3 regions of the Agathobaculum sp. LCP25S3_E8 genome follow, and region 3 is predicted to be linked to each of the others. Evidence: riboswitches for the same ligand, from Rfam matches in the RefSeq annotation. Region 3 holds a riboswitch; each other region holds the start of a gene.

Region 1 (4,817 bases), on a different contig from region 3:
ATCGCCTTCGTTTTCGCGGTCGGGGTCATCGATGGAGATGATGATGCGGCCGGCGCGCAGTTCATCCAGCGCCTCTTCGACCGTGCAATATTGCTGTTTCATATGGATTGTCCTCCTTTTATTGTTTTAGAACCCGTGTTGGGCCAGAAATTCCATAGTGATGCTGCTTGAAGTGGATTTTTCAGCCGGTGCATACGGTGCAAGCAGCTTTTCAACATATTTCCCGATAACGTCGCACTCTAAATTGACCGTCTCGCCCGGCTTTTTGTCCAGCAGGATGGTCTGTGCGCCTGTGTGCGAGATGATGGATACGGAGAAACCGGTTTGGTCCACCGCTGCGACCGTCAGACTTACGCCGTCAATTGCAATCGAGCCTTTTTCCACGATATATCGCAGCAGGGAAGCAGAGGTGTTCACGGTCACCCAGACTGCGTTATCCTCGCGCTTTTGGGATGCAATTGTGCCGGTGCCGTCAATGTGACCGGATACGATATGTCCGCCGAAACGCCCATTCATGGGCATTGCGCGTTCCAGATTGACCGGTGAGCCGCTTTGCAGTGCGCCGAGGCTGGAGCGCCGCAGCGACTCAGCCATGACGTCCGCGCTGAAGCTGTCCGCTGTCATCGCAACAACGGTCAGACACACGCCGTTGGTGGCGATGCTGTCGCCGAGCTTGGTGCCTTCCAGCACGGTTTTTGCCGCGATAGTAAGTCTTGCGCCTGCGGCGCCGCGTTCAATACGGCGTACGGTGCCGATTTCTTCGATGATGCCGGTAAACATATTACAGCACCCCCTCAAGCAGGATGTCCGTACCCAGCGGCGTGACGGTTACGTTTTTGAGTGTCAAAGCGTCCGCCATACGGGCGAAACCTGCGCCACCAAGCGGCGTTTTGGCGGTACTGCCGCCAATCAGTTTGGGTGCGATGTACGCCTGCACCTTATGAACAATGCCTGTCTCGAGCGCTGCAAACGCAAGTTCTGCGCCGCCTTCCAGCAGGATGCTGTCCAACCCGCGTGCGCCAAGCTGCCGCATCAGGTCGTTTAGGTCCACTTTGCCGTTTTGGGCGTTACATAGCAATAGGTGTGCGCCCGCTTTTTTGAGTGCCGTGGCGCGCTCGTTCCATTCGGTCACGGCGATGACTGTGTCGATTTCGTGCGCGGTGCGGACAAGTTGGGAGTCCAGCGGCGTGCGCGCGTGACTGTCACAGACAATGCGGCATGGGTTGTGTCCGCCCTCGATGCGGCAAGTGAGCAATGGGTCGTCTGCCAGCACGGTGCCGACGCCAACCATGATGCCGGACAGGCGTGCGCGTGTCTCGTGTACGTGATGGCGGGCGGCTTCGTCCGTTACCCAGCGGCTGTCACCGGTGTACGCGGCAATTTTGCCGTCCAGCGTCATGGCGTATTTGAGTACAACATACGGGGTTTTGCTTGTGATAAAGTGGAAGAATACCTCGTTGAGCTGGCGGCACTCGTTTTCGCAGATGCCGGTTTCGACAGGAATGCCTGCGTCCCGCAGAATCTGTGCGCCCTTGCCGGCAACAAGCGGATTTGCGTCCAGACAGCCGACGAATACACGTCCAATGTGCTTTTCGAGAATGGCCTCTGTGCAGGGAGGGGTGCGGCCCCAGTGGCAGCATGGCTCAAGCGTGACGTATAGGTCTGCGCCTGCCGGGTCCTCGGTGCAGTTTTTCAGCGCGTTGCGCTCGGCGTGCAGGCCACCGCAGTATTCATGCCAGCCTTCGCCGATGATGCGTCCGTTTTTAACGATGACGCAGCCAACCATCGGGTTGGGGCTGACATGTCCTGCGCCGCGTTTGGCCAGATCGAGTGCGCGGCGCATGTAAGTTTCCGTTTGGTTTTGCAATCGGATCACCTCGTCAGAACAGCCTGTACGGGCTGTAAAATGAAAAAACGCCCCGAAAGCAGAGGCTTCGGGGCGAAACGCCATAAAAACAAAAAATCTGAAACACAAAATGCGTTTCAGAACAGCAAATAAGCGAAAACGGAGCAAAAGCCGTTTTTCGCACATTCTTCTTTCATCCAGACTATACTGTCGGCTTCGGAGTTTCACCGAATCATGCATTCGCTTTGAAAAAGCGTCCGCTCGCGGGCTGTACCGCCGGTAGGGAATTGCACCCTGCCCTGAAGAATCCTGATATTCGGTTTTAGCACAGCAGTCAAATGCTTTGCTGAACACAGTATATACCCGCAAAAGCAAGAATGCAAGCATTTTATGAAAAAATATGCAGAGGCGGCCAAAGCCGCCTCTGCAGTTGGGAAGAGTATAAGGAAAAGAGAAAAGAATGTGGCTGTCTACATTCTTATCATAGCGTAGTCGTATCAAATCTGAAGCAAAAGAAAATCAAATTTGTGCAAAAAAACAGAACAATGATGGGGAGCCGGTAAACCGGAAAAGAACGCTTGTGAGACAGGCGGGAACGTGTTATAATATTTCCATATTGCTATTATGGAACAGATAAGGAGCTTTCGGGGTGAAAAATCGCGAGCAAATTCGTAATTTCTCCATTATCGCGCACATTGACCACGGTAAGTCTACACTTGCCGATCGCCTGCTTGAGCAGTGCAAAGCGGTATCCCAGCGCGAGATGGAGGAGCAGTTACTCGACAATATGGATCTGGAGCGCGAACGCGGCATCACGATTAAGGCGCGCGCTGTGCGCATGGAATATGAGGCGGATGACGGCAAAACCTATGAGATGAACCTCATCGACACGCCGGGGCATGTTGACTTCAATTATGAGGTCTCCCGCTCACTGGCTGCGTGCGAAGGCGCGCTGCTGGTTGTGGACGCGGCGCAGGGTATCGAGGCGCAGACGCTGGGCAACACCTATCTTGCGATTGACGCGGGGTTGGAGGTTGTGCCGGTTATCAATAAGATTGACCTGCCGGCTGCGGATGCGCCGCGCGTCAAGCAGGAAATTGAGGATATCATCGGCATCCCGGCTGAGGACAGCCCGGAGATTTCTGCAAAAATGAATATCAACATCCATTCCGTGCTGGAGCGCATCGTGTCGGACATCCCTGCGCCGACGGGCGATCCGGACGCGCTGCTGCGCGCACTGATATTCGACAGCCAGTACGACCCCTATAAAGGGGTTATCGTCTACATGCGTCTGATGGAGGGGTGTATCCGTCCGGGCATGAAAGTCAAGATGATGGCAACCGGAGCGACGTTTCAGGTACTCGAATGCGGCTATATGCTGCCGCTCGGACTGTCCCCGCAGCAGGAGCTGTGCGCGGGTGAGGTCGGTTACTTTACCGCATCCATCAAGACTGTATCCGACACTCGCGTCGGCGACACGGTCACCGAGGCTGAACGCCCGACGGCGGAGGCTCTGCCGGGTTATCGTCCTGCGCGGCCCATGGTGTTCTGCGGTATTTATACCGAGGACGGCTCCAAATATCCCGACCTGCGGGATGCGCTGGAGAAATTGCAGCTCAACGACGCGGCGTTGTCCTTCGAGCCGGAAAGCTCGGTGGCGCTGGGATTTGGTTTCCGCTGCGGTTTCCTAGGCATGCTGCACATGGAGGTTATTCAGGAGCGACTGGAGCGTGAGTTTGACCTCGATTTGGTCACGACACTGCCGAGCGTGGTTTATGAAATTGTCAAGACCGACGGCACGGTCGTCCAGTGCGACAATCCGCATGATTATCCCGATCCGGGTCTCATCGAAGAGGCGCGTGAGCCATTTGTCAAGGCGACCATCATGACGCCGCAGGAATATGTCGGCAACATCATGCCGATGTGTCAGGAGCGACGCGGCGTATTTAAGGATATGCAGTATCTGGATGCCAATCTGGTAGAGCTGCATTACGAAATGCCGATAAACGAAATTATTTACGACTTTTTCGACGCACTTAAGGCACGTACTCGCGGCTACGCTTCGCTGGACTACGAGTTCCTCGATTACCGACCGAGCGATTTGGTTAAGGTGGATATGCTGCTCAACGGTGACCAGGTAGATGCACTTTCGTTTATTGTGCACCGTGAAAAGGCATACGGCCGTGCGCGCCGTATCTGCGAAAAGCTCAAGGAGAATATCCCGCGTCAGCTGTTCGAGGTGCCGATTCAGGCGGCAATCGGCGGCAAGGTCATCGCACGCGAGACAGTCAAGGCGATGCGCAAGGATGTGCTGGCTAAGTGCTACGGCGGCGACATCACGCGAAAGAAAAAGCTGTTGGAAAAACAAAAGGAAGGTAAGAAAAAGATGCGTTCGCTCGGCACGGTGCAGATTCCGACCGAAGCGTTCATGGCGGTCTTGAAGCTGGATGAGGAATCATGAGCAAATTCAGTTATAATAATCGGCCTTTGGGGTTGTATCTGCACATTCCGTTCTGTGTAAAAAAATGTGCTTACTGTGATTTTTATTCCGTGACTGATGCAGAGTTGATGAAAAATTACGTTTCGGCGCTGCTGACGCATATTCGCGAATACGGGAAAACGTGCAGCGGCTACACGGTGGACACTGTGTATGTCGGCGGCGGCACGCCGACCTGTCTGGGACCGAAGTATCTTGGCCGCATCCTGCAGGAGGTGCGCAATAAATTTCCGCTTGCGGACGACGCAGAGATTACGGTCGAGTGCAATCCGGAGAGCACGGATAAAAAGGTGCTTGACGCGATGAAAAAACATGGTGTCAACCGTCTGTCCTTCGGCGTGCAGTCCGCGCAGGAGGACGAGCTCAAACGTATCGGACGCATCCATACGTTTGAACAGGCTAAAACTGCGGTGGATTTGGCGCGGGAGAAGGGCTTTGACAACATCAGCCTTGATCTGATGTACGGTCTGCCGG
Region 2 (4,817 bases), on a different contig from region 3:
TCCGTCCGCCTGCCAACCAGAATCACCATGTATCCAATAAACAAGATCAGATTGAGCGCGCTGAGCAAACCGATGGCCGTCTGCATGAGCTGCCGCGGCTGTCCCTCGTAATAGGCGAGATATGCAGAGACAGAGACCATGCCCAAGCCGGATTGCAAAACGTCCAGACTGGTCAGCAGATAGAGCGAGGTCATCGCGCCGAGGAACAGCATACGCCCCCGCCCATGCAGACTGTCCACCAGATTGACCACGGCGAGCAGCAACAATCCGTTATAGTCCAGATGCAGCGCCAAAAGCACGAGCAAGGCAACTCCCGGTTCCAACCAAAACACCATTCGGCCGTTTCCCAGCCTGCCGCGCCGATATGCAAAGTCGACCACGACAAACGCAAGTAAACTAAGCGCCGCAAAGGACACACTCCACGGAGCAGCCGGCAAAATGCTCAGCCCCTGCAAAAAGCTCACACCCTCGGCCCGCTGCACCGCACGCAGCGGCGTCAGCACAAAAACCGTACCGAGAAAAGCGCAGAGCGCCAGATTGATAAGCAACATCCCCTGCCGCAGCAGGGTCAGACTCTCATCTGTCTGCATCTCGCGATTGGCCGGTCCATCCGACATGCCAGCAGCCCCCTTTTCCCCGTTATGCCTTGTCTTTCTCCTGCAGCAGACAGCCGTTTTTTCTTTTCTGCTGTACTGCGTCGCAGAACGGGTTTCCTATGTATAAATTATAATATATATCCTGCACAAGGTCAAACAACATATCAGCGCATGCATAAAAACAGCAGGCAGCAAATCATATGTGCAGAACCCCTCCGGGAAAGAATCGTCATCCTGTTCAGAACCGGCAAAAAATCGTTTTCATGATTCCCCTAATATGATATGATAAAACAAGTAAGGGGGGCTGGCGATGAAATGGAGACGACTGTTTCTTGCTGTGTGCGGCATCGTGCTGACGGCATGGCTGTGCCTGACGCTGGGCGCATGGAAAGAACAGCAGGAAACACCGCTGCGGATCGGCGCGACCTATATGACAATGAACAACCCGTTTTACAGCGTCATTGACGAGGAGCTGCGGTTGATGATCGAAAGCCGCGGCGATATTCTGCTCACGCGCGACCCTGCACTCGATCAGGATAAACAAAATGACCAGATTCACGAACTGCTTGCAGGTGGAATTGATCTTCTTGTGATTAACCCGGTGGATTTTCAGCAGATTCGTCCTGCACTGGAGGAAGCGCGGGATGCAGACGTTCCGGTTGTGATTGTGGATTCACAGGTGAGTGACCCTTCGCTGGTTGCCTGCACGATCGCTTCGGACAATTACGGCGCGGGTGTATTATGCGCCGAACATCTGATGCGCACCCGTGATTCCGCACGCATCGCCCTACTGGAGCACCCGACCGCTCAGTCGGCGGTCGACCGCATTCAAGGATTTTGCGACACCATCGCCGCGCATCCACAGTATCAGATCGCTGGCCGCGCGAGCAGTGACGGTCAGCTGGAGCTTGCCATGCCGGCGCTGGACGGCCTGCTGGATGCCGACCCGACGATTGATGTGGTGATGGCGCTCAACGATCCGACAGCGTTAGGGGCGATGGCTGCGCTGGAGGAGCGGCATTTACTGGATCGCACGCTGGTTTACGGCGTAGACGGCGCTCCCGAAGCTAAAAATATGATTTTCGAAGGTGTGATGACAGCAACAGTCGCCCAGTCTCCCATTCAAATCGGGCAGACGACAGCGCAGGTCATATACCAGATTCTGTCCGACCAAGCCTACGAAAGCGAAATCATTGTGCCGGTCGAGTTGATTACAGCGGAAAACGTGGAACAGTTCGGCTCAGACGGTTGGCAATGAGAAGGGGTACAGGCAGTACAGCCCCAACCGGTATCTTCGCCGACCGGCCGAACGTTCGTTCATGATGCACAATATTTCTGCACAAAGATTGGTTTTTGGCCGGTTGACAGGGCAGGATTTTCTGCTATAATGGCTTTATAAAATGGTATATTCCTTTCTTCGGAAACGAGAGTATTCTCTACTGGCGGTCAAAGCCCGCGAGCGCAAGCTAACCCGGTGCAATCCCGGGGCCAACAGTCAGGTCTGGATGGGAGAAGAAAGCCGCCGGCATCACCGGCAGCTTCTCGTGCACGATGAAAGAACACGAAGCAGCCGGTATTGCATCCGTTGGATAGCAATCAACGGCTGCTTTACGATTTATCCGGCTTATTCGGTGGCAAGGAACCAAAAAGGAGGCCGTCATCATGGATAAACCGGTACAAAACGCAAACCCGCTGGAAACAGAGCCGATCTCCGCGCTGTTAGTGCGATATTCTATTCCCACAGCACTGACACTCATGGTCAACTATCTTTACAACATCGTTGATCAGATTTTTGTCGGGCAAGGCGTTGGCATCACCGGCATGACAGCTACCAACGTCGCGTTTCCGCTTATGATTCTGGTAAACGCAATTTCGCTGCTGCTGGGGGATGGGGCCGCGGCCAATATCAGTCTGTGCCTGGGCCGCAAGCAGCAGCAAACGGCAGATGCAACCATGTCGCACGCACTGACTTTAATTATCGGCAGCGGCATTCTTTGCGCGCTGGTGTTTGGCATCTTCGCCCCGCAGCTGGTGGTTCTGTGCGGCGTCACGGAAACCGCTTATACGCAGGCAGTCTCCTATCTGCGGGCGATCGCATGGGGCGTGCCGTTCCAGCTGATGTGCCCTGCGTTCACCGCCATCATCCGCGCGGACGGTGCCCCTCAGTACACCATGAAGTGTATGATTGTGGGCGCCGTTATCAACTTGATTCTGGATCCTATTTTCATTTTCCCACTACAAATGGGTGTCGTAGGAGCCGGTATTGCCACAGCGGTGGGACAGACAGCCGCCGGCTGTATGTGCCTCTTTTATCTGCGCCATATGCGTACCGTCCGCATTCGCAAATCCGCTCTGCGCCCCACGCCTGCATTGACCGGACGTATCGTGGCGTTAGGCTTTCCAAGCCTGCTGACGCAGACGATGATGGCACTGGTACAAATCACCATGAACAACCTGATGCGTCAGTACGGTGCATGGAGCGCCTTTGGCAGCGACATTGCCCTTTCGGTTTACGGCATGATGATGAAAGTATACCAAATCGCCCACTCGATGTTTGTGGGTGTCTCCTCCGCCGTACAGCCCATCAACGGCTTTAACTTCGGCGCCAAACACTACACGCGGGTACATCAGACATATCTGCTGGCCAGTCGGATTGCGCTCATCATTTCCGCTGTATGCTTTCTGGTCTTCATGGTACTCCCCCGGCAAATCGGTATGCTCTTTGTCTCGGATAATCCCCTGTATCTGGATTGCGCCGCCCACATTTTCCGGATTTATATGATGACCTTTTTCCTCTACGGTCTGCATATGACCACAGCATCCTTTTTTCAGAGCATCGACAAACCTGTACACTCGCTGATGATTCCTCTGGTACGGCAAGGGGTGTTTCTCATTCCGCTGGCGCTGCTGCTCTCCCGCAGTTTTGGTCTGGATGGTGCTTTATATGCCGTTCCCATTACAGATACGCTGGTTTTTTTGCTCAGCATTGCATTGGCGCTTACGGAGTTTCGTTCCTGGCGTAAAAGCGGATGGCTGTAAGCCACAGTATGAAAAAAACCTCCTGTCGCAGCATTGCTGCAACAGGAGGTTTCTTTTTACTCGTCAGAAAGACTTGCGCTTATCTGCATACTCAAGGTGAATAACGTGCTTTTATCCTCTATCAATGCGTGCTCTTGCGTCGGCTCGCGCCACCGGTGCGCAGCCATTCCTCATCAACCGGATCGATCACATTCACTTCGGTGGTCAGGAAAGTGCTCGCCATGGAAACCGCGTTTTGCAGCGCCAGACGCACCACTTTGGTCGAATCCATAATACCGGCTTCAATCATGTTGACATAAGTATGCGTGCAGACATCCATTCCCATTCCGGGCTCCAGCCGTCGAATCTCTGTCACAACGGAATCGCCGTCTCCGCCGGCATTTTCCACAATCTGAGCAGCCGGCTTGGTCAACGCAGTGCAGATGATCTGCGCGCCGACCTTTTCGTCCCCCGTGAGCTGCGCCGCATATGCCTCAACCTGTGTGCAGGCATCGCAGTAGGCCACGCCGCCGCCGACCACAACGCCTTCCTCCAGCGCAGCGCGGGTGACATTCAGCGCGTCTTCCACGCGATGCTTTTTCTCCTTCAGCTCCAGCTCGGTCGCTGCGCCAACATGGATCAGGCCCACGCCGCCTGCCAGCTTGCCCAAACGCTCACGAGCGCGATCCACCGCGAACTCATCCTTCGCCTGTGCCAGCATGCGCCGGAGCATCTCGATTCGGCTGTCAATTTCGTCACGATTGCCCGCGCCCCCGACGATCAGCGTGCTGTCCTTTCGAATGATGACTTTATCCGCCCGACCAAGCATGTCCATTGTGGCATGGCTCAAATCATAGCCGGTTTCCTCGCGGATGACAACCGCGCCCGAAATCAGCGCAATATCGTCTACCAACGCCTTTTTCCGCTCGCCAAAGCCCGGCGCGCGCACCGCAGCTACATCGATTGCGCCCTTGAGCTTATTGATAATGAGCGCCTTGAGCGCCTCGCCCGTGACATCCTCCGCCACAATGACCAGCGGGCGATGCTGCTGCGCAACCTGATCCAAAATCGGCAGAACTTCTTGCAGTTCGGTGATCTTTTTATCAGTAAACAGGAGATACGCATTCTCGAATACGGTTTCCATCTTCTCCTGATCACTCACCATGTAAGGCGACAGATACCCCTTGTCAAACCGCGTACCGC
Region 3 (4,817 bases):
GCATGGGGCCGGTGTACGCGCAGGACATCGAAGATATAAAGGGGGCGTTGGCGCAGATATGGCAGTTACAAAGATACATCCTATCAAGTCAACGCTGAAAAAAGCCCTGGACTACATCGAAAACCCTGACAAGACCGACGACAAGCTGCTGGTGTCCTCCTTTGCCTGTTCCTATGAAACAGCAGACATTGAATTTGAAATGCTGCTGGCGCAGGCGTACCAAAAGGGCAACAATCTGGCCCACCATCTGATACAGTCCTTTGCTCCCGGCGAGGCCACGCCGGAACAGGCCCATGAGATCGGGAGGCAGCTTGCCGATGAAGTGCTGCAAGGGAAATATCCCTATGTGCTGACTACTCATATTGATAAGGGCCATGTCCATAATCACATCATTTTCTGTGCGGTGGATATGGTGAATCAGCGCAAGTACATTTCCAATAAACAGAGCTATGCCTATATCCGGCGTACCAGCGACAGGCTGTGTAAGGAAAACGGATTGTCCGTGGTAAAGCCCGGACTGAGTAAGGGCAAAAGCTACGCCGAGTGGGACGCCCAGCGGAAAGGGACGAGCTGGAAAGCGAAACTCAAAGTTACCATTGATGCTGCCATCCCGCAGGCCAAAGGCTTTGACGATTTCCTGCGGCTCATGCAGGCGCAGGGCTATGAGCTCAAACCGGGCAAATTTATTTCGTTCCGCGCTCCCGGACAGGAACGCTTTACCCGCTGTAAGACGCTGGGGGAAGCCTACACCGAGGAAGCTATTAAAGAGCGTATCAAAGGCTGCGTTATCACCAGAGTGCCCAAAGAGCGTAAGGGAATTTCTCTGCGGATTGATCTGGAAAACAGCATCAAGGCCCAGCAATCGGCGGGTTATGAGAAGTGGGCGAAGCTCCACAACTTGAAGCAGGCCGCAATGACACTGAACTTCCTGACAGAACATGGGATAGACACTTACCCGGATTTGGAAAGCAAGGTGGCCGAGATCACCGCCGCCAGCGACGAGGCCGCCGCTGCCCTGAAAGCTGCGGAACATCGGCTTGCAGATATGGCGGTGCTGATAAAGAACGTCACCACCTACAAGCAGCTCCGGCCCGTGGCGCTGGAATATCGCAAGGCAGCGGACAAGGGCAAATTCCGGCGTGAGCATGAAAGCACGTTGATTTTATATGAAGCTGCGGCAAAGACCCTAAAGGAACAGGGCGTGAAAAAACTCCCTGATCTTTATGCCCTGAAAGCTGGTTACAAGCGGCTGGCCGAGGAAAAAGAACGGCTGTATGAACGGTACGGCGAAGCGAAAAAGCAGATGCAGGAATACGGCATCATCAAGCAGAATGTGGACGGCATTTTGCGGGTGACGCTGGGAAAGGAGTGGACACAAGAGCTATGAGCATACCGAGAATGAATTACCCTCAATATCGCAAGGCCCGGAAGCTGACGCATGAGTGCTGCAACTACTGTGACGGAAACTGCCTCTTGCTGGACGACGGCGAGGAATGTGTGTGCGTCCAGAGCATTTCCTATTCGCTGCTGTGCCGGTGGTTTCGTGCCGCTGTTCTCCCGCTGGATGCGACCCTGTGTGCCGAGATCACCAAAGACCGGGACGAGGTGAAACCCTGCTCCGAGTGCGGCGCTGCATTTATGCCGAAGTCCAACCGGGCCAAATACTGTCCATCCTGTGCCAAACGGATGCGCCGCCGCAAAGAGGCAGAACGACAGCGGAAAAGATATTGGAAATCCATAAGAATTGATGCCTAATAGCGATATTGAAAATACAATCCGGCAAAGGCGACTTTACTTCGTCCCTACCGGATTGTATTTGTAGCCATACCCGGCTACGGTTTTTATGAATGTCAGTCCCTTTACAATGGTGGCAGTCTTTTTCCTGATTTGAAATACTGTGTTTTCTACCGCATGGCAGTATCCATTTGACGGTTCATGCCACACGGCCTGATATATTTCTTCTTTTGTAAATGTAACTTCTGGATTGGAGTATAACATATACAAAACATCAAACTCTTTTGTAGACAAAAATACTTCTTTCCCATCTACCTTAACAAGATGCTTTTTGATGTCTATGGTAAGCCGGGAGGAAGAATAGTCTATTCCCCAAAATTCCTGCACAGAGAGGCAGTCTAATCTGATCTGCTCCAATAGCAGTGATAAATTGTCAAATTTCATGGGGTTACGAAGTTTTTCAAATAATTGTATTTCAATTTTACTACCATACAAATCACGGCTAAAATTCAAAATATGAGTTTCTACCGATATATCTGTATCGTTATCCACCGTGGGGCGTGTTCCAATATGTGTAATTCCATAATAAATTTGATTGTCCAGAAAAATGCGTGTGATATACACACCGTTCTCTGGCAGTTGCTTTTCATTTTCAACTTTCAAATTGGCTGTTGGGGTTCCAACCAGCTTACCAATTCCTCGGCCATGAATGACTATACCAAAAGATGTGTAGATAGGTTTTCTGTTCATAGAAGTTCCTCAAATTATTTCGTTCATAGATAAAATCAACAAAACACAGGTAACAATAATTGCGATTGCCAACAGGATAAGCCCCGATGGCCTCCCTTTAGTCTTATTTGATGTAGTAACGATATATCCGCTTTTTCTTAATGATGTTATTACAGGCTTATAAAGCAAAAATGTAAACCCTGCATTAAGCCCCGCCTTTAATGCGTTGAAAGGCAGAAAGGCTGGAAGCAATAATTGAACAACCGCTTCACGCGGATAACCCATATAAAGAGGTGTGATAAGATAATTCCATAACAGCATAACACAAATCATTGTCAGACTACCAACCACTAAACCCATTACTGCGCCGGAAAGAGTGTGTTTTTTCTTATAAATGATTGCTGCTGTGCAAGCAAAAGAACAGGTGGAAATAATATTCATAATACACCCCAAAATGCCTGTCTCACTAACTGACAACATTTCAATTACAGACACAATAACGGAAACAATACAAGATGTCAGCGGCCCCCATATCAAACCGCCTAATGTGATGATAACATCTTTGGGGTCATACTTTAAGAACAGGACAACCGGGACACGGCCCACCACCATAGCGACATAAGCGATTGCGCTCAACATTGCAAGCGTTGTGATATTTTTTACTTTATTCATTTCGTTTCCTCCGAAAAAAATTGGCACCTGAAAGGTGATGCCTTTCAAGCGCCTATTTTGATAAAGTAAAAGAACCAGCGATAAAAATATCGAACAATTTCTTTATCTTCTCCTATCCAGACTATACTGTTGGTTTTGGAATTGCACCAAATCATGCGTCAAACGCTTGCGGACTTTACCGCCAATCGGGAATTACACCCTGCCCCGAAGACATCTTTATTCAGTTGTCAAAGTGATTTTACATCTCACATTCTAATCTGACAATATGTTTAAACGATTTCGGAATTTTTTCGGAAATCTTGCGGCATACGCAAAACGAATACGTCAGCGGAAAAGATACTGGCAGTCTACGCATTTAGGGCCTTAAAACGCCCGGTATTCCGGGGCTTTTCCGGCATGGTCGGTGAGGTGGTGGGAGGATTTATCATATACCCGCCGAAACGCTGTTCTAAATGCGTAGGAAAATCTTTCCGCCGCTGGTTTTCCTGCCGGTTCTGTGGTATGCTGGAATAAGACAAAAAACGACAGGAGTTGACACGATGGCCGAACAGGAAATGTTGCTGGACATTGATACCATCAAGGCCGCCGTCGCCGGTGAGAAGTGGGCCAAAGAAAAGGTGATCCAACACTACACCCCTATGATCGACGTGCTGGCCGTTGACGAAGATATGAAGCAGCACCTTATTCTGAAACTGCTGGAAGAACTGCCACACTTCCCGATGGGGCAGGCATAAAGAAAAAGAACGCCGGACGCAGAGGCACACAGCCCCCGCGCCCGGCGCTTTGCGATGCTTAGATCACTCTTACACTTTATATTTCATATTGTATTGCTCTAAAACCACATTGATGATATACTAAGAAAAGAATATCAAGTGTGTATCTACAAGTTAAAAGAAAGGGAAAAATATACTATGCTCAAATCAATTATAACATTGATAGTTACCCTTATTGTAGGAGTTGTATTCATGGCAATAGGAAATGATTTCCTTAATGGATCTACTGATCTCGGTGTGATTGTAGCCGTTGCCGTAGCGGGGGCCTTGGTTGTGTTTTTTAATGGACAGAAAGGAAAATGAAAGGTACGATTACAAAATAGGATTTTTGATGTGGAGAGCTGATTATGGAGAATATATTTGATAAGTTCAAGAAATTAAATTTAGACACCTCGCCCATAGGTCTATCAATCGAATTGAGAGAACCATTTTTTTGTACGCCGATTGGAGCCCAAATTATTGGGTGGGATAATGGAATACATTATTGCTTTATCAAGGGATTTAAGGAGATTGTTTTTTGCGTAAATCCAGAAACGTGCTGTAATTATTATGTTTATCCACTTGCTAAAGATTTTACAGATTTTTTAAGGTTGCTTCTTTCTCTGAAAACAACAAATGCAATTCAACAAGTAGTGTGGATGGATAAAGATGCTTTTGAAAACTTTATGAATGATCCTGATGAAGTTAGATATACAAGTAGTGAGCCAGTGCAAAGCATACTTCAAAATATTTCCTCTAATTTAGAGGTTGAACCGATAGAAAATCCATTTGATTATATCAAAAAACTCCAAAAGGATTTTCCGTATAAAGAGATAAAGTTTACAGATGAATTTTATAATATAACTGGTTTAACACGGCAAGAGAATATCTAAAAAAGTTGCAGAGGACACTTTCAACAGTGTTCTTCTG

The links. A riboswitch is a leader RNA that binds a small molecule or an ion and turns the genes downstream of it on or off. The one in region 3 is predicted to bind FMN.
Region 1: it holds a riboswitch for FMN, as region 3 does, so the genes downstream of both, ribD (bifunctional diaminohydroxyphosphoribosylaminopyrimidine deaminase/5-amino-6-(5-phosphoribosylamino)uracil reductase RibD) here and ACTQ34_RS00450 (ECF transporter S component) in region 3, are expected to answer to the same signal.
Region 2: it holds a riboswitch for FMN, as region 3 does, so the genes downstream of both, ACTQ34_RS04145 (MATE family efflux transporter) here and ACTQ34_RS00450 (ECF transporter S component) in region 3, are expected to answer to the same signal.

The regions. Positions count from the first base shown of each region.
Region 1 covers NZ_JBQKJR010000062.1:7,536-12,352, reverse strand. The annotation lists gene ACTQ34_RS15225 (bifunctional 3,4-dihydroxy-2-butanone-4-phosphate synthase/GTP cyclohydrolase II) at 1-102, opposite strand, end outside; gene ACTQ34_RS15220 (riboflavin synthase) at 127-780, opposite strand; gene ribD (bifunctional diaminohydroxyphosphoribosylaminopyrimidine deaminase/5-amino-6-(5-phosphoribosylamino)uracil reductase RibD) at 782-1,843, opposite strand; FMN riboswitch at 2,028-2,157, opposite strand; gene lepA (translation elongation factor 4) at 2,496-4,307, shown strand; gene hemW (radical SAM family heme chaperone HemW) at 4,304-4,817, shown strand, end outside.
Region 2 covers NZ_JBQKJR010000006.1:89,077-93,893, forward strand. The annotation lists gene ACTQ34_RS04135 (sensor histidine kinase) at 1-617, opposite strand, end outside; gene ACTQ34_RS04140 (sugar ABC transporter substrate-binding protein) at 907-1,854, shown strand; FMN riboswitch at 2,006-2,117, shown strand; gene ACTQ34_RS04145 (MATE family efflux transporter) at 2,259-3,635, shown strand; gene groL (chaperonin GroEL) at 3,757-4,817, opposite strand, start outside.
Region 3 covers NZ_JBQKJR010000001.1:74,346-79,162, forward strand. The annotation lists gene ACTQ34_RS00430 (plasmid mobilization protein) at 1-98, shown strand, start outside; gene ACTQ34_RS00435 (relaxase/mobilization nuclease domain-containing protein) at 59-1,387, shown strand; gene ACTQ34_RS00440 (cysteine-rich VLP domain-containing protein) at 1,384-1,755, shown strand; gene ACTQ34_RS00445 (riboflavin kinase) at 1,792-2,484, opposite strand; gene ACTQ34_RS00450 (ECF transporter S component) at 2,494-3,135, opposite strand; FMN riboswitch at 3,236-3,351, opposite strand; gene ACTQ34_RS00455 (helix-turn-helix domain-containing protein) at 3,675-3,869, shown strand; gene ACTQ34_RS00460 (hypothetical protein) at 4,256-4,780, shown strand.